Regions from separate parts of the Sphaerimonospora cavernae genome, predicted to be linked through region 2. Evidence: predicted binding sites of a transcription regulator. Region 2 holds the regulator's gene; the other holds the start of a gene.

Region 1 (10,572 bases), on a different contig from region 2:
CACCGCGGCCCTGCACGACGGCGATCATGTGGTGGCCGAGTCGACCACCGTCGACGCGCGCCGCCACGGGGAGCTTCTCGCTCCCGCGATCGAACAGGTCCTGCGGGACTCCGGCGTGAGACTCCGGGACGTCACCGCGATCGTCGCGGGGACCGGACCGGGGCCGTACACGGGATTGCGGGTAGGCCTGATGACCGCCACGGCGCTCGCCTCGACGATCGGGGCGCCGGCGTTCGGGGTGTGCACGCTCGACGCGATCGCGTACGCGACCGGGCAGACCGGGCAGACCGGGCAGACCGGAGAGATCGACGGGCCGTTCCTGGTCGCCACCGACGCGCGCCGCAAGGAGGTCTTCTGGGCACGGTACGGCGACGCGGTGACCCGCCTCGACGGGCCGCGCGTCGACCGGCCGCACGACCTCCCGCCGGACCTGCCCGTGGTCGGGGCCGGTGCCCGCATGTACGCGGAGACGATCGGCGCCGACCGGGTCGCGGGCCCCGAGCATCCTTCGGCCGGCGCGCTGGCGGCCCTCGCGGCCGGGCGGCTCGCCGGGCTGACAGCCGAAGAGGCCGCCGAACTCGCCGAGATGCCGGACGGCCGCATCGACTCGGTGGAGAAGGCGCGTGAGCTGGGCGTGCTCGGCCCGCCCCGGCCGATCTATCTGCGCAGGCCGGACGCCCAGATCCCCGGAGCGCCCAAGCGCGTGACGGCGTGAGCGTGGTGGACCTGTGACCGACGGCACTTCGGGGCGGAGCGGCACGGCCGGACAGACCGTCGTGCTGCGCCAGATGCGCATTGAGGACCTGCCCGCGGTGATGGAGATCGAGCGCGGCACGTTCCCGGCCGACGCGTGGAGTGAGTCGATGATGCGCGGTGAGCTGCGGGACCAGCCACGCACCCGGCACTATGTGGTCGCGGAGGCGGGTGGGGAAATCGTCGGATACGCCGGGCTCGCGGCCGCGGCCGACCAGGCCGACATCCAGACGATCGCGGTCCTGGCCGGGCACCGCCGCTCCGGTGTCGGCGCCGCGATGATGGACGCGCTGCTCGCGGAGGCCGTACGACGCGGCGCGCGGTCGGTGTTCCTCGAGGTGCGCGCCGACAACGCCCCCGCACAGGCGATGTATGAGCGGTTCGGTTTCCAGCCGCTCGGGCTGCGGCGACGCTACTACGACGACGGGATGGACGCGATAACGATGGTGAAGGAGCTGGATCGAACGGGGGAGCGCCATGAGCAGGACTGACGAGCCGATCGTCTTGGGGATCGAGACTTCCTGCGATGAGACCGGCGTGGGCATCGTCCGCGGTCACACGCTGCTGGCCAACACGATCGCCTCCAGCATGGACGAGCATGCCCGGTTCGGCGGCGTGGTCCCGGAGGTGGCCTCACGCGCCCACCTGGAGGCGATGGCGCCGACGGTGGAGGGCGCGCTGGCCGCGGCGGGCCTGCGGCTGTCCGACGTCGACGCGGTCGCGGTCACCGCCGGACCCGGCCTGGCGGGTGCTCTGCTGGTCGGGGTCGCCGCCGCCAAGGCGTACGCCATGGGCCTCGGTGTCCCGCTCTACGGGGTCAACCACCTCGCCGCGCACGTGGCCGTCGACCAGCTCGAACACGGCCCGCTGCCCAAGCCGGCGATCGCACTGCTGGTCTCCGGCGGCCACTCCTCGCTGCTGCTGGTGCCTGATGTCGCACAGGACGTGGTCTCGCTGGGCTCGACCGTGGACGACGCGGCCGGCGAGGCGTTCGACAAGGTCGCGCGCGTGCTCGGCCTGCCGTTCCCCGGTGGCCCGTACATCGACCGGGCCGCCCGTGAGGGCTCGGGTACGGCTGTCGCGTTCCCCAGGGGGAAGTACGACGACGGCACGCTGGACTTCTCCTTCTCCGGGCTGAAGACGGCGGTGGCTCGGTGGGTGGAGGCACGTGAGGCGGCAGGAGAGCCCGTGTCGGTGGCCGACGTGGCCGCGTCGTTCCAGGAGGCGGTCGTCGACGTGCTCACCCGCAAGGCGCTGCAGGCCTGCGCGCGGTACGACGTCAAGGACCTTCTGATCGGTGGCGGAGTGGCGGCCAACTCGCGGCTGCGGGTGCTGGCGCAGGAGCGCTGCGACGCGGCGGGAGTGCGGCTGCGGGTGCCCCGGCCCGGGCTGTGCACGGACAACGGCGCGATGGTCGCCGCGCTCGGAGCCGACCTGGTCGCGGCCGGCGTGGCGTCGTCGTCGCTGGACATCCCGGCCGACTCATCCCTGCCGATCACGACCGTCCACGTGTGAACTGACCGATCACCGCCGGCGGCCCGCCTCTCCGTCAGGGCGGATCCGCCTCGATGCGTCAGCTCTGGTGAGGGCCGGCAAGCACATCCTCAGAATCATGGTGTGACCGCCAACCGCGGTTCAGTAGGTCGAACACTGTCTTCACGGCCGCGCGTGGATCGTGTCGACCCCTGGACAGGGTCGGGATTTCCAGGACGAACCGTGCGAGTGCCGCGCATGCGAGATCGTCCGTCGCCCGGCCGAGTTCCTCGGCGATCACGGCGCCGAGGACGTCCGCATGCCGCATCCACATACGCTCCGCGTACTCGCGGAGCGCGGGTGTCTGGTCCACCAGCGCGTTGAACCGATCTAGACGAGGATCCGAAACGATCGGCACCCAGGAGCTCAGCGCGTGGTCGCGGAGCGCCTCGACCACACCCTGGTCCTTGGGCCGTTCCCGGACGGCGGCGGTCAGCTCTGCCTCAACTTTCTCCTCGCGGTCGAAGACCAGTGCCTCTTTGCTTGGGAAGTGCGCGAAGAGGGTCGTCGTCGACACGTCGGCCCTGTCGGCGATGTCGCGGACGCTCACGCGTTCGAAACCGTGCTCCAGGAAGAGATCCAGGGCGGCGTCGGCGATGGCCTGCCTCGTCGCGGCCTTCTTGCGCTCGCGACGACCAGCGGTCGGAGAGTCGGGCATGGCGTCACCATATCCCAAACCTGGAGTGGAGCAATAACCGTAACGGTTGCACTTATGTACTCGCTTCTGCTTTGGTGGTCTCCGTAGGGGTGCCGCCCGTGGAGATCGCGGCGCCAGACCGACGAAAGGAACCACCGTGGACTCTCCAATGCCCGCGAACGCGCGGATCAGCATCATCGGCGCCGGCCCGGGAGGCCTCACATGCGCCCGCATCCTGCAGCGGCACGGCATCCCGGTGACCGTGTACGACCGCGATCCGGAGGTGAACTCCAGGAACCAGGGAGGCTCGCTCGACCTGCACGAGGAAGACGGCCAGTTCGCACTCCGTGAAGCGGGCCTGCTGGAGGAGTTCTTCGCGCTCGCCAGGTTCGAGGGGCAGGAGATGCGCCGGATGGACCCGGTGGGGAGCATGCTTTCCCACCATGTGCCGGACGAGGGCGAAACGATCAGCCCCGAGATCGACCGCGGCCAGCTTCGCGGTCTCCTGCTGCGCTCACTCGCCGCGGGGACGGTTCAGTGGGGACGTACTCTCGAATCTGTGAGCGGACCGGCCGAGGGGCCGCGAACGTTGACGTTCGCCGACGGGACGGCTGTTGAGGCGGATCTCGTGATCGGTGCGGACGGCGCCTTCTCCCGTGTCCGCGCTGCCGTGTCGCCCGCGACGCCGTACTACACCGGGGTCGGTTTTCTCGAGGCATGGTTCGAGGACATGGAGAACGCGCACCCCGAGCTGTCCGAGTTGGTCGGGAAAGGCAGCGCCCACGCGGCCGACGGGGAGCGCGGCCTCTTCGCGCAGCGGAACAGCGGCGGCCACATGCGCGTCTACATCATGCGGCGCGTCCCCGTGGACTGGATCGCGGTCAACGGGCTACGCCCCGAGGACACCGAGGGCATCCGCGCACATCTCCTCGGCGAGTACGCGTCCTGGTCACCCCGGATGCTCCGGTTGATCACTGACAACGACGGCGCCTACGTCGATCGCCCGCTCTTCGCCCTGCCGGTGTCGCACACCTGGGAGCACTCGCCCAGTGTGACGCTTCTCGGAGACGCCGCGCACCTCATGCCGCCGTTGGGCGTCGGCGTCAACCTCGCCATGCTCGACGCTGCCGAACTCGCGCTCGCACTCGTTCGCTCCGCCACCGTCGATGACGCCGTGCACGGCTACGAGAAAACGATGCTTGCGCGCTCAGCTGAAATTTCCCGGCTTCTCGAACACGGCGCCGACTCCCTGCTGGCCCTGCCCGACCTCGGACCGTTCAGTCGGGTTTGACCGGGTGACATAGCAGGGCGTACGGCCGATCTCCGATTCGAGTCAGTGTGATCACTGTCGAATTTGCCCCGGAAAGCCGGAGGTCTTTACGCAGTCGTTCGATATCGACCGCCGATCCGCGTTTCTTGATGGTGACGTTTCCGATGTCCCGCTCCCGGAGCGCCACGCGCAGCCGCTTGAGCGAGAAAGGCATGACGTCGGTGATCTCGTAGCATGCCGCCCATTCGGTTGCGACGGCACGGTCACCGGTGATGTAGGCGATCCGCGGGTCGAGCAGGTGTCCTTTGACGATCTCGGCGACCTCCGCCACCAGGTGCGCCCGGATCGCGGCTCCGTCGGGCTCGTAGAGGTACCGGCCCACCGGCCCGGCGGCCACCTCGGCGCCGGTGGACGTCAGTGTCGCGCCGGAGGGCAGCAGCGTCGCCCGGCGGCCCTCCGTGCCCGTCCCGGTCCAGGCGGTCCCGGTCCAGATGGCCGCTTCCTTCACCTCGCCCTTGTAGGAGACCCATTCGGCCTCCGCGCCGTCCGGGATGAACTCGTACGGGATGCCCGGGGCGACCTTCACGCAGGCGACAGGCGCCCGGGCGACCAGTTCGAGCACCGTCGGCCAGGCGGGGGAGTAGGCCATCGGGTCGAATACGCGGCCCCTGACGCTCCGCCTGGCCGGATCGGCGAACATCAGGTCATATCCGCGGGGATCGCACTGCGCGGCGTCCGCCGTACGGACCCGGACCGGGGCGGGCAGGTCCGGTGAGGACAGGCCCAGCGCGGAGGCGTTGGCGCGGGCGACCTCGGCGGTGAGCGGGTCGAGATCCACCGCGTCCACCGGGCAGCCGGCGCGGGCGAGCGCGACGAGGTCGCCGCCGATCCCACAGCACACGTCGAGCACCCTCGGCCCCGTTCCCGCCGCCGTGGCCGACTTCGAGCCGAGTGCCGCGATCCGGCGGGCGCGGTGTGCGGCGACCTCGGCGCGGGTGGCCTGTTCGAGGCCGTGCGGGGTGAAGTACATGGCGGCCGCGTCCGCGCCGAACTTGGCCTCGGCCCGGCGGCGCAGCGTCGCCTGGGTGAGCGAGGCCGAGGTCAGCGCGGGGGAGTATGTCCTGCGCAGCGCCGTGACCGCGGCGACCGGCTCGGCGCCGGCGGCCACGAGATCCACGGCCTCGGCCAGGGCCCGGCGTCCTTCGGGCGCGAGTAGTTGGCGAAACGCGTCGAGGTCCACGCCCACCGACGCTACCGCTGATCGGAGGCTTCCGGTCATGCCCCATCTGACCTGCGAGGCGGGTTCGTGTTGACTGTCCGGGCGCACTTGCATACTGTTTCGTGTTGGCACTCACCCGTAGAGAGTGCCAACTGCGACGAGACTGGTCTGACACCCGCGACGGCAGGCCGCTGGTCGCCTCTTCAGCTCATTCATCGCAATCTGAAGGGGAGGTCCGATCGTGACGACCGCCACCAAGGTTCCCGTTAAGCCGCTCGGCGACCGCATCGTGGTCCAGCCGCTTGAGGCCGAGCAGACCACCGCCTCCGGCCTGGTCATCCCGGACACCGCCAAGGAGAAGCCGCAGGAGGGCAAGGTCCTCGCGGTGGGCCCGGGCAACTGGGACGAGGACGGCAAGAAGCGGATCCCGCTCGACGTCAAGGAGGGCGACGTCGTCCTCTACAGCAAGTATGGCGGCACCGAGGTCAAGTACGGCGGCGAGGAGTACCTGGTGCTCTCCGCTCGCGACGTGCTCGCCATCATCGAGAAGTAAGCCGCGTACGGCATGCGGAGCCCCGGGACACGTGCCCGGGGCTCACTGCTCAGAAGGAGACGTGAATGCCCAAGATCCTGGAGTTCGAAGAGGACGCGCGGCGCGCTCTCGAGCGTGGCGTGAACGCCCTCGCCGACGCGGTCAAGGTGACCCTCGGCCCGCGCGGCCGCAACGTCGTCATCGACAAGAAGTTCGGCGCGCCCACCATCACCAACGACGGTGTGACGATCGCCCGTGAGGTCGAGCTCGAAAAGCCGTACGAGAACCTCGGCGCGCAGCTCGCCAAGGAAGTCGCGACCAAGACCAACGACATCGCCGGCGACGGCACGACGACGGCGACCGTGCTGGCCCAGGCGATGGTCCGCGAGGGCCTGCGCAACGTCGCGGCCGGCGCCGCGCCGCTGGCGCTCAAGCGCGGCATCGACGTCGCGGCCAAGACCGTCAGCGAGCGGCTGCTCGACAGTGCCCGCCACGTCGAGGACAAGAAGGAGATCGCCAATGTCGCGACGATCTCCGCTCAGGACGCCAAGATCGGTGAGCTGATCGCCGAGGCGTTCGACAAGGTGGGCAAGGACGGTGTCATCACCGTCGAGGAGTCCAACGCGATGGGCCTGGAGCTGGAGTTCACCGAGGGCCTCCAGTTCGACAAGGGCTACCTGTCGCACTACATGGTGACCGACCCCGAGCGCATGGAGGCCGTGCTCGAGGAGCCGTACGTCCTGATCCACCAGGGCAAGATCTCCTCGATCGCGGACTTCCTGCCGCTGCTGGAGAAGGTCGCCCAGACCAAGCGGCAGCTGCTGGTCATCGCCGAGGACGTCGAGGGCGAGGCCCTGGCCGTCCTGGTGACCAACAAGATCCGCGGCACCTTCACCTCCGTCGCCGTCAAGGCGCCCGGTTTCGGCGACCGGCGCAAGGCCATGCTGCAGGACATCGCGATCCTCACCGGCGGCCAGGTCGTCAGCGAGGAGGTCGGCCTCAAGCTGGAGCACGTCGGCCTCGAGGTGCTCGGCACCGCCCGTCGCATCGTGATCAACAAGGACAACACCACGCTCGTCGACGGCGCCGGTGACGCGCAGGCGATCGAGGACCGGGTCCGCGAGATCAAGCTGGCGATCGAGCAGTCGGACTCCGACTGGGACCGCGAGAAGCTGCAGGAGCGGCTGGCGAAGCTCGCCGGCGGCGTCTGCGTGCTGCGGGTCGGCGCCGCCACCGAGGTGGAGCTCAAGGAGAAGAAGCACCGTCTCGAGGACGCGATCTCCGCGACCCGTGCCGCCATCGAGGAGGGCATCGTCTCCGGCGGCGGCTCCGCGCTGGTGCACGTGTCCAAGGAGCTGGACGACCTGGGCCTGTCGGGCGACGAGGCCACTGGTGTCGGCATCGTGCGCAAGGCGCTGGTCGAGCCCGCCCGCTGGATCGCGGAGAACGCCGGCATGGAGGGGTACGTCGTCGTCTCCAAGATCTCCGCGCTCGACGCCGGGGAGGGCCTCAACGCCGCGACGGGTGAGTACGGCGACCTGGTGGCCCAGGGCGTCATCGACCCCGTCAAGGTGACCCGGTCGGCCGTGCAGAACGCCGCGTCCATCGCCGGCATGCTGCTGACGACCGAGGCGCTCGTGGTGGACAAGCCCGAGGAGGAGGCCCCCGCCGCCGCCGGTGGTCACGGTCACGGCCACGGTCACGGCCACTGAGCCCTCAGCCCATGATGCGCTGATCACCGGACCGCGGTCCGGTGACGCGAGCCGCGTACGGCTCCCGCCTCCCGAGGCGGGAGCCGTACTTTTTTCCGGCCACCACCGGCCGAATAAGCGGCAATAGGGACAGGTTGTTGGAATGTTCCAATGTTTAGTGATCGCTCGATTACTTATCGTTATCGGCGCGTCAATGTGACCAATCCGTAGCCGTCAACCATGACGACATGAACGATCGTGGCGGGCATCATGCCTAACGTGACCGAGGGACGCGTCGCCGACGCCGCAACTGGGGTAAGGCTTGCGACGAGATCGGATGAGTCCGACCTCAGGGAACTGACGAGCCTCGCCGTACGGGGAGATCGCGCCGCGATCGAGTCTTTGCTGGGACATCTGCGCCCGATGGTGGTTCGTTACTGCAGAGCCAGGCTCGGCAGGGTCTCGGGTCATTATCACATCGCGGACGATGTGGCCCAGGAGGTGTGCATCGCCGTGCTGTCGGCGCTGCCCCGTTACCGCGACATGGGGCGCCCGTTCGCGTCGTTCGTGTTCGGGATCGCCTCGCACAAGGTCGCGGACGCGCTGCGCAGTTCGGTGCGCTCGGCGGTGCCGACGCAGGACCTGCCGGACGGGCCGGACGAGAGGCCTGGGCCCGAGGAGACCGTGGTGCGTTACATCGAGGCGCAACGTGCGCGGGCCCTGCTCTCGCGGCTTCCCGAAAACCAGCGGGAGCTCCTGATCCTGCGGGTGGTATCGGGGCTCTCGGCCGAGGAGACCGGTAATGTACTGGGCATGTCACCAGGTGCCGTCCGGGTTGCCCAGCATCGCGCTCTCGCCAGATTGCGGCAGATCGCCGAGCTGGAGTCGATTGCTTGACCGCCCACGTGGAGGACGACACAGCGCTCACCGACACCGTCCTCGATGCGCTCGCACGTCGCGAGATCGTGGAGTCGGACGCCGACCCGGCCGTCCGGCTGCTCAGTGATCCCGCCGTCCGGCTTCTCAAAGCGCTCGTCGCCGACGTCGACGAGGCGGGCGGGGCGGCCGACTACCGGCTCTCCTCCGTGTCGATCACGCCGTCCACGTAGCCCCTGGCGTACTCCCAGCTGACGTAGTTGGCCGGGTCTGGGCGATAGGCCGGTTCGTGCACCTGCGGTCGGCCGTTGTCGATCATCTGCCGTAGGTTGCCGCGGAGCAGGTCCCAGTCGAAGTAATGCTGGTCGCCGCACTCCGGACAGTCGAGAACCAGGCCGAGCACGCCCTGAGGCTCCAGCAGGGAGCGGAAGACCTCCACGTCGGCCAGGTCGGTCAGCGCCTCGTCGCGCTCGGCATGGGTCAGCGGCTCGGGGTCGTCCGGCGCTCCGAGCTCCCCTGCGGGGTCGTTGGGGTCATCCGCGAAAGGATCGCGGGGGACGTCTTCCAGCACGCATCCCACCCTATGGCTACGACCGACCCGGCGGTGGAAAGTGAGCCCCGGCCGACAGGAGTCGGAGCGGCCGAGCAGCCGCCGTTTCTGGGCCGGCATCTATCTGATCTTCGGGGCCTGTCGTTCGCCCTCGCCGTCGTCGTGCCGCTGACTGCGGCCGCCGCACACGTTCAGCGGATTTCCGCGCAGGCATTGCGCATTGACGTTCCGTGACGCATCATTGACTTTGCGTTAGCACGGTGGCCGCGTCACTCGGGCGCGGAGGGGGGTTCGATGGCTGCGGCCGGTGCGATGCCCGTGAAGGTGGGGGGATCATTCGTGATCCCCCCACTTTTGGTTTGCGTGCGACCCATAGACTGACGTCGGTGCTGCGGAACAACCCCCCCGCCAAGGCGGGACGGGTTGGCGCAGGAGGGGTCGGCGCAGGAGGGTTGGAGATGGCCAAGTTCACCGAACCGGGGCTCACGTTCGACGACGTGCTCCTCGTTCCCGCCTATTCGGATCTTCAGCCGGGTGAGGCCGACACCACGACTCGTCTGTCGCGGAGCATCACGCTGCGCATCCCACTGGTGTCCGCGGCCATGGACACGGTGACCGAGGCCCGGATGGCCGTCGCGATGGCCCGTCAGGGCGGCATCGGGATCCTGCACCGCAACCTCTCGATCGAGGACCAGGCCCAGCAGGTCGACCTGGTCAAGCGCTCGGAGGCGGGGATGGTGACCAACCCGGTGACCTGCTCTCCGGATGACACGCTGGCCGATGTCGAGCGGCTGTGCGCCACGTACCGGATCTCCGGTGTACCGGTCACCGGCGCCGACGGCATGTTGGTAGGGATCGTGACGAACCGGGACATGCGGTTCGAGACCGACCACGGCAGGCCGGTCCACGAGGTCATGACCGCCATGCCGCTGGTGACGGCCCTCGTCGGGGTTTCCCGTGACGAGGCATTCCTGCTGCTCCGGCAGAACAAGGTGGAGAAGCTCCCACTGGTCGACGAGGCCGGGCGGCTGCGGGGCCTCATCACGGTCAAGGACTTCATCAAGAGCGAGCAGTATCCCCTCGCCACCAAGGACGCCAACGGGCGGCTCATGGTCGGCGCGGCCATCGGCGTCGCGGGCGACGCCGAGCAGCGCGCGGCGGCCCTCATCGAGGCCGGGGCCGACGTCATCGTGGTGGACGTCGCCCACGGGCACTCCCAGGGCCTGTGCGACATGGTCGCCAAGGTGAAGGCCAACGCCAACGGGCGGGTGGACGTGGTCGCGGGCAACGTGGCCACCCGGGCCGGGGCCCAGGCCCTGGTGGACGCGGGCGCGGACGCGGTCAAGGTGGGCGTGGGCCCCGGCTCCATCTGCACCACCCGCGTCGTCGCGGGCGTGGGAGCCCCCCAGCTCACCGCGATCTACGAGGCGGCCCGGGCCTGCGCGTCGGCGGGCGTGCCGGTCATCGGCGACGGCGGCCTGCAGTATTCGGGGGACATCGCCAAGGCGCTG
Region 2 (10,572 bases):
GGTTTCTCATGTTCTGGCACACCGATCGCATCCTGGACATGAGATCGGCGGTGGCCGCCAGGTGGTGGTCGAGCACCGCCGGGCGCAGTTGTGCCGTCATCCATCTGCTGTTGTGAACGGCATTGTCGAGAAGGTATCGGCCACCGAGCTGATACCAGGCATGAACCTGCTGTCGGCGCATATCCGGCGATACCGGCAGAACTGGCAGACCCGCCGTCCGCTGAAAGGTAGCCTGCGTGGTGACCGTCATTAGCTGTGCCTTGCTCGCGACCTGCTCTTCGGCGTCACCCGCCATCAACACTGCCACGATCGCAAGAGCCGAACCAGGTACGCCCGCTGCTGACAGCACCGCGCCGGCGTACCGTCTTCCAGTCCTGGAGCGTGAGATGGTCGCAACCGGCCTGGGCGCCGGTATGCCGTCCTTCACATGGATCGCCTGCAGGGCGAGGCGGAACAGGGCCGTCGGCGCCGCGGCTGCCACCGCGGCGACCGGGGCTATGAGCAGCGTACTGTGCGCGACCAGGCCGAACATGTTGCCGCCCTGCAGTTGCCGCCAGGCCGGACGCCAGCTGCAGCTGTCATTGAGGACGTTCAACGGTTGGACGCATCCGTCGATGGAGATCAGCGCGGTTGCGGCGCCCAGGCCGAGCAGCGTGCTGATTCCCGTGGCGATGAGCATGGTCAGCAACCGGAACCGGGCCGAGGCCGCCGCGACCAGGGCGGTGACGAGTGCGCCGGCGGCGACCGCCCACAGGGACCAGACCGCGTAGCTGAAGGCGTACATGCCGCCGCGTTGCCCCGGTCCGGCATGCAGGGTGTGCAGCCATGCCTGGACTGCGGCGACGCCGACGGCTGTGACCGCCGCTCCGATCAGCGCGGGCGCGATGGCTTGCCGCAGCGCGGGCACCTGCCATAACACGGGAGCGGTGGTATCAGCCGCTGCGCGCTCTCCGCCGGCGGCGTCCAGTGAGCGGCGCCAGCCGGGGCCGCGCCCGGCGGTGCCCGCGACCCACAGGACAAAGGGCGTGATCCAGGCTGCGACGGCGGACACAGGGGTCAGCGGCTGGTACGCCGCTTCTCGCAGCAAGGTGATCGTCGGGGCCATGACGGCGGTCGTGTCCGGGCGGGCGGTACCTGCTCCGGGGAACCAGTACGCGATGGACGATCGCAGGCCAGCCGGGTCGTACCAGAATCCGGCGGCGTACATCGCCCCGTGGCTGTTCCACCAGGAGAACCACGCCGAGAAGATCAGCCAGCCTGTGATCAGGCACAGCGCCAGCGGCCATCGTAGCGACCGGCCCGGCCAGGAAGCGGCGGCGAGGCGAGCGCACTGAGAGGTCCAGCACGTCACGGCGACTGCGATGGCTATGACCAGCATCAGCACCCACCATCTGCCGGGCAGCCACAGGTACCCCGTGGCCTGGCCGCTGATCAGCGACCCGGCGATCAGTCCCAGACCCAGCCACAGCCCGGCCCGCACACCGGTGGGCGCCGGCCGGTCCAGCACGGCGGCGCGGACCACCGTCCGCCACAGCACTGGTGTGGCGGCCGCCGCGACCACGGTGGCCGGAACGGCGGCGAGGCCCTGCCCGAGCCAGGCGCTCAACACGGCGACGTGAAGTGCGGTGTGCCCTGTCAGGTGGGAGTGCATCAGCATGGCGCTGGTGCCGGTCAGAAACATCAGCAGTGAACTCACCGCGAAGAGCGGCGCCGGGTCGTCGAGGGCATCACGGCGGATCTCCCACCTCGGATGGGTGCGCACCTGGTCCAGCAGGACGCTCGCCAACCGGTGCCGACGCCGGTGCTCGGCCGCGGTGGGCTTCATGGCCCAGATATGCGCCAGCGGCGCGCCCCACCGGTTGGCCGTCAGGTCGGCATACAGCTCCCTGCTGCGCAGCACGTCCGCACGGGCGAAGTACATCACGATGGCGGTGATCACGGGAACGGCCGGATAGCGCATGCTCACGGCGGTGAGCGTCGGACCGGCGCCGGCCGCGATGCCGAACACCCCGAGTCCCGACCACCACAGCAGGGACGGGATGACGACCAGCGTGATGAAGGCCCGCCACAGGGTGACGGTGGCGTAGGTGATCGTGAGATCCCGGTTGGCGACGTGGCCGAGTTCGTGCAGGACAACAGCGTCGAACGTCTGCGGGTCGGTGGTGCGGCAGGCGACCAGTCCGCCGTCCAGAAGCAGCCGGGGGCGGCCGTTGGTGCCGAATACCGCGGCGCTCTTGGTGGTCGCGGCCGGTGCGAAGAACAGTTCCGGCACCTGCGCGACGCGACCCGCGGCGAGTTCCTCGATGCGCGCGGCGACCTCGGAGCCGCCGGCAACAAGGTTCAGGCGAATGCAGCGGCCGGGACGCTGTTTCCACAGCGGTAGCAGGATCGTGACCGCCGCTGCTGCGGCGATGACCACCACGGGCCCGGCCAGGAGCTGCCACAACGGTGGAGGCGGCGCGTACCGGGCCACGCATGGGAGGAACGCCAGCGCCTGCCCCACCATACGCGTTGCCGATGCGATCCTATGGGAGGATTCGAGACCGATGTCGACGCCGGCCGCCAACTCGCACCCTATGTAGTCGCCAGGGCGGAGAGCGGACAATACCGGCACCAGCATGTAACCGCTGGCGGTCACGAGTAGTAGCAGCATCAGCGCGAAGCGGGAGTTCGTGCCAGGGCCGAGTATCCGTTCGTCGAGCCTGGTCCGGCCAGGCTCGACGATGGTCACCGCGGCTCCCTCACATCGACTTCACCAGGGGGCTCGCCCGGCTCGGCCAGTGCCAGGGCGGCAACGACGCCGTCGGCGATCCGCTTGGCCCGATTCGGCGACAGCCCGGCCTCGGCGGCCGCCTCAAGGACCATCTGCTTGACCATCGCCTGCTGCTCACGGGTGAGGGCGGGGATGACCTCGGGCTCCGCTTTCCGGCGCAGAACGCGCCGCCATAATGACGCCGAGCCGCGCGTCGCCCCGTCCACGACCGCGTCGGCCAGTTTCTGGCGGGCGCTTTCCAGCGCCAACCACAGCAGCGGGGTCACCAGAGCAGCGATGTCGGCGACTCCAAAGCCGAGCGGATCGCGCCTGTGTCTGCGTCGGCGCAGCCGGGCCAGCACCTCGGCGTCGCTGTGGCGCAGCAGCCCCTCGACCACGACCGTCTCCTCCGGCGCGCAGTCGGCCACGACCCTTTGCACGACGTCACGGACCAGGACCTCAGCGGGCTGTTCGGGCTGTATGTTCGACCTCCCATCCCGGGTGGAAGTTCGCTGACTTCGGAGCGGAATCGGCCTTCCAGGCGCGATGCTACAGTCATCGGCCGCCGTGCGTCCCGTGATTCCGGAGCGAGGCCGTAATCGGTGCCGCCTCGGCGCACCGCGATGTCGGAGTCCCACCCTTCCCGCCGGAACGGGCCCGAACGCCCGGGGATCCTCGCCGGATCATGCTGAAAAGGGGCCGGGGCCGGAGCGAAACGCTCCGGCCCCGGCCGCCCCCCGATATCTGTGATCTCAGCTCAGCGCAGGATGGAGTACAGCGCCGAGGTGAGGGACGCCTTGGCGTCGTCCTGGTCGATCGACCACATCATCGAGCCGCCCAGGCCCTTGAGCCGGATGTAGGTCGCCTTCTGCAGCATGACGGTCGGGTCGTCGTAGGACCAGAACTCGTTGCCGTCGTACAGCCACATCGTGCCGGTCAGCATGTCGCGGTAGCGCTTGCCGGGCTTCTTGACCAGGTCCTTGTAGTCCTCGCTGCCGGCCTCCCACTTACCGGGGGCGGCTCCGGTGGCCGGGGCGTACAGGCCGTTGCCCTTGCCCTTGGTCTTCACGCCGGTCCAGCCGTGGCCGTACGCGGGGACGCCGATGACGATCTTCTGCTTGGGCGCGCCCCGGGAGATCAGGTCCTTGACGCTCTGGTCCACGCTGTAGCGCACCGGGTTGGGGTCGCGCGGGTCGGTCAGCAGGTTGGCCTGGTGGCCGGTCCGCGTCTCCCAGGTGCCGTGCAGGTCGTAGCCCTGGACAGTGGCGAAGTCGAGCTGGTCGAAGACCTTGCGGACCTCGAAGCCGGCGTCCATCTTGGCGGCGGCGGCGGGGAGGAACGCGGTGAGCTCGCTCGTGCGGTCGAACGCCTTCATCTGGCGGCGCAACTCGGTTACGAAGAGCGTGAAGTTCCGCTTGTCCTCGGGGCGGATGATGTTGCCCTCGTTGCCGTCAGAGCCGGGCCACTCCCAGTCGAGGTCGATGCCGTCGAACACCCCGGCACCGGTGCCCGCCGGCAGGCCGGGCAGGTTGCCCTTCAGCCAGAGGTCCACGCACGAGGCGGCGAGCTTGGTCCGCGCCTCGGGAGTGAGCACCGCGTCGGAGAAGTACTTCGAGCCGCTCCACCCGCCGAGCGACATGAGGACCTTCAGCCCGGGGTGCTTGGCCTTGAGCTTCTTGAGCTGGTTGAGGTTGCCCTTGAGCGGCTGGTCGTCGGCGTCGGCCACGCCGTCGACACTCTGCTCGGCGGGGACCCCGCGCTCCCAGTCGGCCCAGCTGTCGAAGGACACACACGTGCCCTCCTCGCCCACGTTTCCGAAGGCGTAGTTGACATGGGTCAGCTTGGCCGCCGCGCCGCTGGTCTCCATGTCCTTGACGTGGTAGTCGCGCCCGTAGATGCCCCACTGGACGAAGTAGGCCACCCGCTTGTACCGGTCCTGGCCGGGGCGTCCCTGCGCGTCGGCCTGTGCCGCCGACGGTACGGCGGTGGCCGCGAGGCCGGTGGCGACCGCGAGGACGAGGGTGTTCTTGAGAAGTCGTCGCACGATTCTCCTCAGATGCTTGGGGGGGAAGAACTTATAAGAAACTTTCTTATAAATTGAGCAGGATCGTAGACCGCGGCCATCGGGGCGTCAATGGCATCGGTCATTGGGCGGCAGACTGGTAGGCGTGCCTTCCGTGCTTCCCGACGGCGACCCCGTCCCCGCCTCCGGTGCGCTGCCGCCCGGCGCGCTGGCCGGGCTGGGCTCCCGCCCGTTCGGCTTCTACGTGCACGTGCCGTTCTGCCTGACCCGCTGCGGCTACTGCGACTTCAACACCTACACGGCCGAGGAACTGGGCCCGGGCGCGTCGCGACGGGACTACGCGGACACGGTGGTCGCGGAGATACGGCTGGCCCGCCGGGTGCTGGGGGACGCCGCGCCACCCGTCGAGACCGTGTTCTTCGGCGGCGGCACGCCGACGCTGCTGCCGGCGGCCGATCTGGTACGGATCCTCCGTGCGATCGGCGAGGAGTTCGGCCTGGCCCCCGGCGCCGAGGTGACCACCGAGGCCAACCCCGAGTCCGTCGACCCGGCACAGCTGGAGACGTTGCGGAGCGGCGGCTTCACCCGGATGAGCTTCGGCATGCAGAGCGCCGCCGAGCACGTGCTGCGGGTGCTCGACCGCCGGCACACCCCCGGGCGGGCGGCCCAGGCCGTACGCGAGGCGCGCGAGGCCGGCTTCGAACACGTCAACCTCGACCTGATCTACGGCACGCCGGGGGAGAGCGACGACGACTGGCGGGCCTCCATGGACGCCGCCCTGGCCGCCCGCCCCGACCATGTCTCGGCGTACTCGCTCATCGTCGAGGACGGCACCCGGCTGGCCGCCCGCATCCGCCGCGGTGAGCTGCCGATGCCCGACGACGACGTGGCGGCCGACCGCTACCTCATCGCCGAGGAGAAGCTGTCGGCGGCCGGCCTGAACTGGTATGAGATCTCCAACTGGGCCGTGACGGACGAGGCGCGCTGCCGTCACAACCTGCTCTACTGGACCGGTGGCGACTGGTGGGGGGCCGGGCCGGGCGCGCACAGCCACGTCGGTGGGACCCGGTGGTGGAACGTCAAGCATCCGGCCGCCTACGCCGCCCGCCTCGCGTCGGGGTCCTCGCCGGCCCACGCCCGTGAGGTGCTCACCCCCGGCGATCAGGCCGTCGAGCGGCTGATGCTGGAGTTGCGCCTGTCGTGCGGCTTCCCACTGTCCGGCATCGTCCCCGGAGCGCGTACGGCGTGCGCCCGCGCGCTGGCCGATGGTCTGCTGGAGGTGGAGCCTTTCAAGCGCGGCCGGGCCGTGCTAACGCTGCGCGGCCGCCTCCTCGCCGACGCCCTGATCCGTGACCTCGCCCTCGCCTACGGCTGAGTGTCCGCGGTGGGGTGGGTGACGAAGTCGATCAGCTCTTCGACGCGGCCGAGGAGTTCGGGCTCCAGGTCGGTGTACGCGCCCACGCGTCCGAGGATGTGGCGCCACGCTTCCTGGGGGTCCATCCGCCAGCCCAGGGCCGTGATCACGCCCTCCTTCCAGGGGACGCCCCTTGGCACGTCCGGCCAGGCAGGGATGCCGAGCACGGCCGGCTTGACCGCCTGCCAGACGTCCACGTACGGATGGCCGACGACCAGCACATGGTCTCCCGACACCCGGGCGGCGATGCGGCTCTCCTTCGAACCGGGCACGAGGTGGTCGACGAGCACGCCCAGCCGCCGCTCCGGCCCGGGGGCGAACTCCGCGACGATGGCGGGCAGGTCGTCGACTCCCTCCAGGAACTCGACGGCCACGCCTTCAACCCGCAGGTCGTGTCCCCAGATCTTCTCCACCAGGGAGGCGTCGTGCACCCCCTCGACGTAGATCCGGCTCTCCCTGGCGACGCGGGCCCGCAGCCCTTCGACCGCGATGGACCCGGAGGCGCTCCGGCGGGGTCCCTTCGATGCGGCGGCCGGCCGTACCAGAGTGACGGGCCTGCCGTCGAGGAGGAACCCCGCGGGCGACAGCGGGAAGACCCGTCGCCGGCCGCACCGGTCCTCCAGGGTGACGGCCTCCTTGTCGCAGGCCACGACCGCGCCGCAGAACCGGCCCTCCGCGTCCTCGACCACGAGGTCGAGCTCGGCGGGGATCTCGGGGATCTGCCCGCGTCGGGGCCGCCGCCAGTCGCCGGAAAGCACGTCCCGCCCATACATGCCGGGAACGCTAGCAAACGCGGGAACACTCGCGTGCGAGGTGGCGAATCGCACCGCCCGGTGGGGGCGCTCCCTCGGGTAGTGGATTGTCGGAATGTGAGAAAAATATCCCTCGCGACACACTTGGGGCTGCTTGTCCACTGTGTCGCCAGCGTTATCGCACCACCGGTCGCGGGGGCCGTACACTTGGCACTCGGGAACACAGAGTGCCAGAGGCGGCGTTTCTCAGGCACAAGGGTTCCGCAGGCACAGGGAGGTGACACATTGCTCGACGACCGCAAGCTGGCGGTGCTGCGTGCCATCGTCGAGGACTACGTGTCCACCAATGAGCCGGTGGGCTCCAAGGCCCTCACGGACCGGCACAACCTCGGGGTCTCCCCGGCGACGATCCGTAACGACATGGCGGCGCTGGAGGAGCAGGGATACATCCGTCAGCCGCACACGAGCGCGGGAAGAGTGCCGACCGACAAGGGCTACCGGCTGTTCGTCGACCGACTCTCGTCGATCAAACCGCTGTCCGGGGCGGAGCGCAGGGCGATCGAGACGTTCCTCGCCGGAGCGGTGGACCTCGATGAGATCGTCATGCGCACGGTGCGCCTGCTCGCGCAGCTCACCCGGCAGGTGGCCGTGGTCCAGTACCCCTCGCTTACGAGGTCGTCGATCAGGCACGTGGAGATCGTGCCTCTGGCCGAGCGGCGGGTCATGCTCGTGCTGATCACGAACACCGGCCGCGTCGAGCAGCGGGTGATCGATCTCCCCGAGGAGGTCGCCGACGACCGGATCGGGAACCTGCGCGCGGTGCTCAACAGCTGCCTGGACGGCTGTGGCCTGTCCATGGTGCCGGAGACCGTCGCCGACCTCCCAGAGCGGCTGCCGCCCGAGGACCGGCAGGTGGCCGTCACGATCCTCTCCGTGCTCCTCGAAACGCTCGTGGAGAGGCACGAAGAGAAGATCGTGTTCGCCGGCGCCGCGAACCTCGCCGCCGCCGACTTCAGCGTGGGACTGCGCGACGTGCTGGAGGCGCTGGAGGAGCAGGTGGTCCTCATGCGGCTCCTCGGTGAGACCGCCGGAATTTCTGAACTCACCGTCCGGATCGGTTCGGAGAACCCCTACAGCGGGCTGCGGGGCACCTCTATCGTGGCCGCGGGGTACGGTTCGGGCGACAAGGAACTGGCCCGGCTCGGAGTGCTGGGCCCGACGCGAATGGACTATCCGGTGACGATGGGTGCGGTGCGCGCCGTTGCGCGCTACGTCGGCCAGATCCTGGCGGGGTCATAAGTGGCAGTGGCAAAGGACTATTACGAGATCCTCGGAGTCCGCCGCGACGCCGGCTCGGACGAGATCAAGAAGGCGTATCGGCGGCTCGCCCGCGAGCTGCATCCGGACGTCAATCCCGATCCCGAGACCCAGGAACGGTTCAAGGAGATCACTCAGGCGTACGAGGTGCTGTCCGACGCGAACAAGCGCCGCATGTACGACCTCGGCGCCGACCCGTTCGGTGGGGGCGCCGGCGCCGGTGCGGGCGGCTTCGGTGCGGGTTTCCCGTTCAGCGACATCATGGACGCGTTCTTCGGCTCGGCCGGCGCCTCCCGCGGGCCGCGCTCGCGGGCTCGGCGGGGACGAAACGCCACGATCCGGGTCGAGCTCGACCTGGCGGAGACGGCGTTCGGCACCACCCGGGAGATCGTGGTCGACACGGCGGTGCTGTGCGACGTCTGCCAGGGCTCGGGCGCCGCGTCTGGCACCCACCCCGACACCTGTGACATGTGCCACGGCCGCGGCGAGGTCTCCCAGGTGACCCGTTCGTTCCTCGGTCAGGTCATGACCTCCCGTCCGTGCCCGCAGTGCGGGGGCTACGGCAGCGTGATCCGCCACCCGTGCATGGAGTGCTCCGGCGAGGGCCGGGTGCGCACCCGCAGGACGCTCAAGGTGAGGATCCCGGCCGGCGTCGAGGACGGCACCCACATCCAGCTCGCAGGCGAGGGCGAGGTCGGCCCCGGCGGCGGGCCCCCCGGCGACCTCTTCCTGGAGATCGCCGAGCGTCCGCACCAGATCTTCGAGCGCCGGGGCGACGACCTGCACTGCACCGTGCACATTCCGATGACGGCCGCCGCCCTCGGCACCTCGCTCAGCATCGACACGCTGGACGGCGCGCATGAGATCGACGTACGGCCCGGCACCCAGGCGGGCCAGGTCATCCCCCTGTACGGCAAGGGCGTGCAGCGGCTGAACGAGACCGGCAGGGGCGACCTGCTGATCCACGTCAACGTCGAGACCCCGCTGAAGCTGGACGCGCAGCAGGAGGAACTGCTGCGGGAGTTGGCCAAGCTGCGGGGCGAGGAGCGGCCGCCGGGCAAGTTCTCCCCCGGCCAGCAGGGCTTCTTCTCCCGGCTACGCGACGCCTTCAACGGCCGCTGACGCGACGCGAGCGCATGAGCGTTCCCGTGTTCCTGACGGAGGCGGCCGGCCGTGCGACCGGTGACGCGACCGGCGGCGACCGCATCGTCCTCGACGGCCCAGAGGGACGGCACGCGGCCGCCGTCCGCAGGATGCGCCCCGGCGAGCGGATCGACCTGACCGACGGCGCGGGCCGGGTCGCCGAGTGCGTGGTGCTGGACGTGGGCAGGGACCGGCTGACCACCGAGGTGCTGCGCCGGTTCGAGGTCGAGCCGCCCCGGCCCCGTCTGGTCGTGATCCAGGGCCTGCCCAAGGGCGACCGGGGTGAGCTCGCGGTCGAGATGATGACCGAGGCGGGCGTGGACGTGATCGTGCCCTGGGCCGCCGCCCGCTGCGTGACCCAGTGGAAGGGCGATCGCGCGGCCAAGGCTCTCGGCCGCTGGCGCGGCACGGCCCGCGAGGCCGCCAAGCAGTCCCGCCGGTTCCACCTGCCCGTGGTGACCGACCAGGCCACCACTGCCCGGGTCGCCGAACTGATCGCCTCGTCCGCGCTGGCGGTCGTGCTGCACGAGGAGGCCGCCGAACCCCTCAGTGGTCTCGCCATGCCCGCCGACCTCGGCGACGGCCACGATCCGCGGGACGATCCGCGGGACATCGTCGTCGTGGTCGGCCCCGAGGGCGGCATCGCCGACGAGGAGATCGCCGCGTTCCGCGCGGCTGGAGCCGTACCCGCCCTGCTCGGGCCCACGGTGCTGCGCACATCGACGGCCGGGATCGCCGCGGCCGCCGTGCTGCTGACCCGCTGCGGCCGCTGGTAGGCGGCCTCGCCCAGCCGTACGACCGGCTAGGGAGTCGGAGTGTCGCTGGGAGAGGGGGTGGGAGCGGGGACCGGGGTGGGAGCCGGGCTGTGCGGCCGCGGGGTCGGCCGCTGCGGCGGTGGCGACGGGCTGGGCGACGCCCCGGGCGCGGTCGTGACCGTCGGCACCGGCACGGGCGGTTGCGCCGTCGGCTCCGGCGGGCAGGATGACGCGACCAAGGGCGCGACCCCGTGATCCGGTTCGACCACCGCCGGCCCGTCCGGGTCGGGAGCCGGCGTGGTGGAGGGGCACGGATCCGGCTTGGACGGCGAGGGCCTGGCGCTCGGGCCGGTCCGGTGCGGAGTCGGCGTGGGCGTCGGGGTAGGACTCGGCGGCTGGGCGCGCGTGCCGCCGAT

What was found. The regulator HrcA, encoded in region 2, represses chaperone genes, less so after heat shock. The targets are predictions, from matches to a motif close to TTGGCACTCTCNNNNNGAGAGTGCCAA.
Region 1: groES (co-chaperone GroES) is a predicted target of HrcA. The motif match lies at 5,538-5,564, and genes of this name have one in related genera.

What each region holds. Positions count from the first base shown of each region.
Region 1 is NZ_JBHMQT010000044.1:201,033-211,604, forward strand. It holds gene tsaB (tRNA (adenosine(37)-N6)-threonylcarbamoyltransferase complex dimerization subunit type 1 TsaB) at 1-715, shown strand, start outside; gene rimI (ribosomal protein S18-alanine N-acetyltransferase) at 789-1,244, shown strand; gene tsaD (tRNA (adenosine(37)-N6)-threonylcarbamoyltransferase complex transferase subunit TsaD) at 1,231-2,268, shown strand; gene ACFHYQ_RS21020 (TetR/AcrR family transcriptional regulator) at 2,327-2,944, opposite strand; gene ACFHYQ_RS21025 (FAD-dependent oxidoreductase) at 3,081-4,214, shown strand; gene ACFHYQ_RS21030 (class I SAM-dependent methyltransferase) at 4,201-5,472, opposite strand; gene groES (co-chaperone GroES) at 5,654-5,965, shown strand; gene groL (chaperonin GroEL) at 6,031-7,656, shown strand; gene ACFHYQ_RS21045 (sigma-70 family RNA polymerase sigma factor) at 7,906-8,532, shown strand; gene ACFHYQ_RS21050 (hypothetical protein) at 8,529-8,744, shown strand; gene ACFHYQ_RS21055 (DUF5319 domain-containing protein) at 8,705-9,082, opposite strand; gene guaB (IMP dehydrogenase) at 9,520-10,572, shown strand, end outside.
Region 2 is NZ_JBHMQT010000003.1:541,442-552,013, reverse strand. It holds gene ACFHYQ_RS03095 (M48 family metalloprotease) at 1-2,731, opposite strand, end outside; gene ACFHYQ_RS03090 (hypothetical protein) at 2,728-3,192, opposite strand; gene ACFHYQ_RS03085 (glycoside hydrolase family 18 protein) at 3,510-4,796, opposite strand; gene hemW (radical SAM family heme chaperone HemW) at 4,921-6,150, shown strand; gene ACFHYQ_RS03075 (DUF3097 domain-containing protein) at 6,141-6,962, opposite strand; gene hrcA (heat-inducible transcriptional repressor HrcA) at 7,227-8,240, shown strand; gene dnaJ (molecular chaperone DnaJ) at 8,247-9,380, shown strand; gene ACFHYQ_RS03060 (16S rRNA (uracil(1498)-N(3))-methyltransferase) at 9,395-10,177, shown strand; gene ACFHYQ_RS03055 (hypothetical protein) at 10,204-10,572, opposite strand, start outside.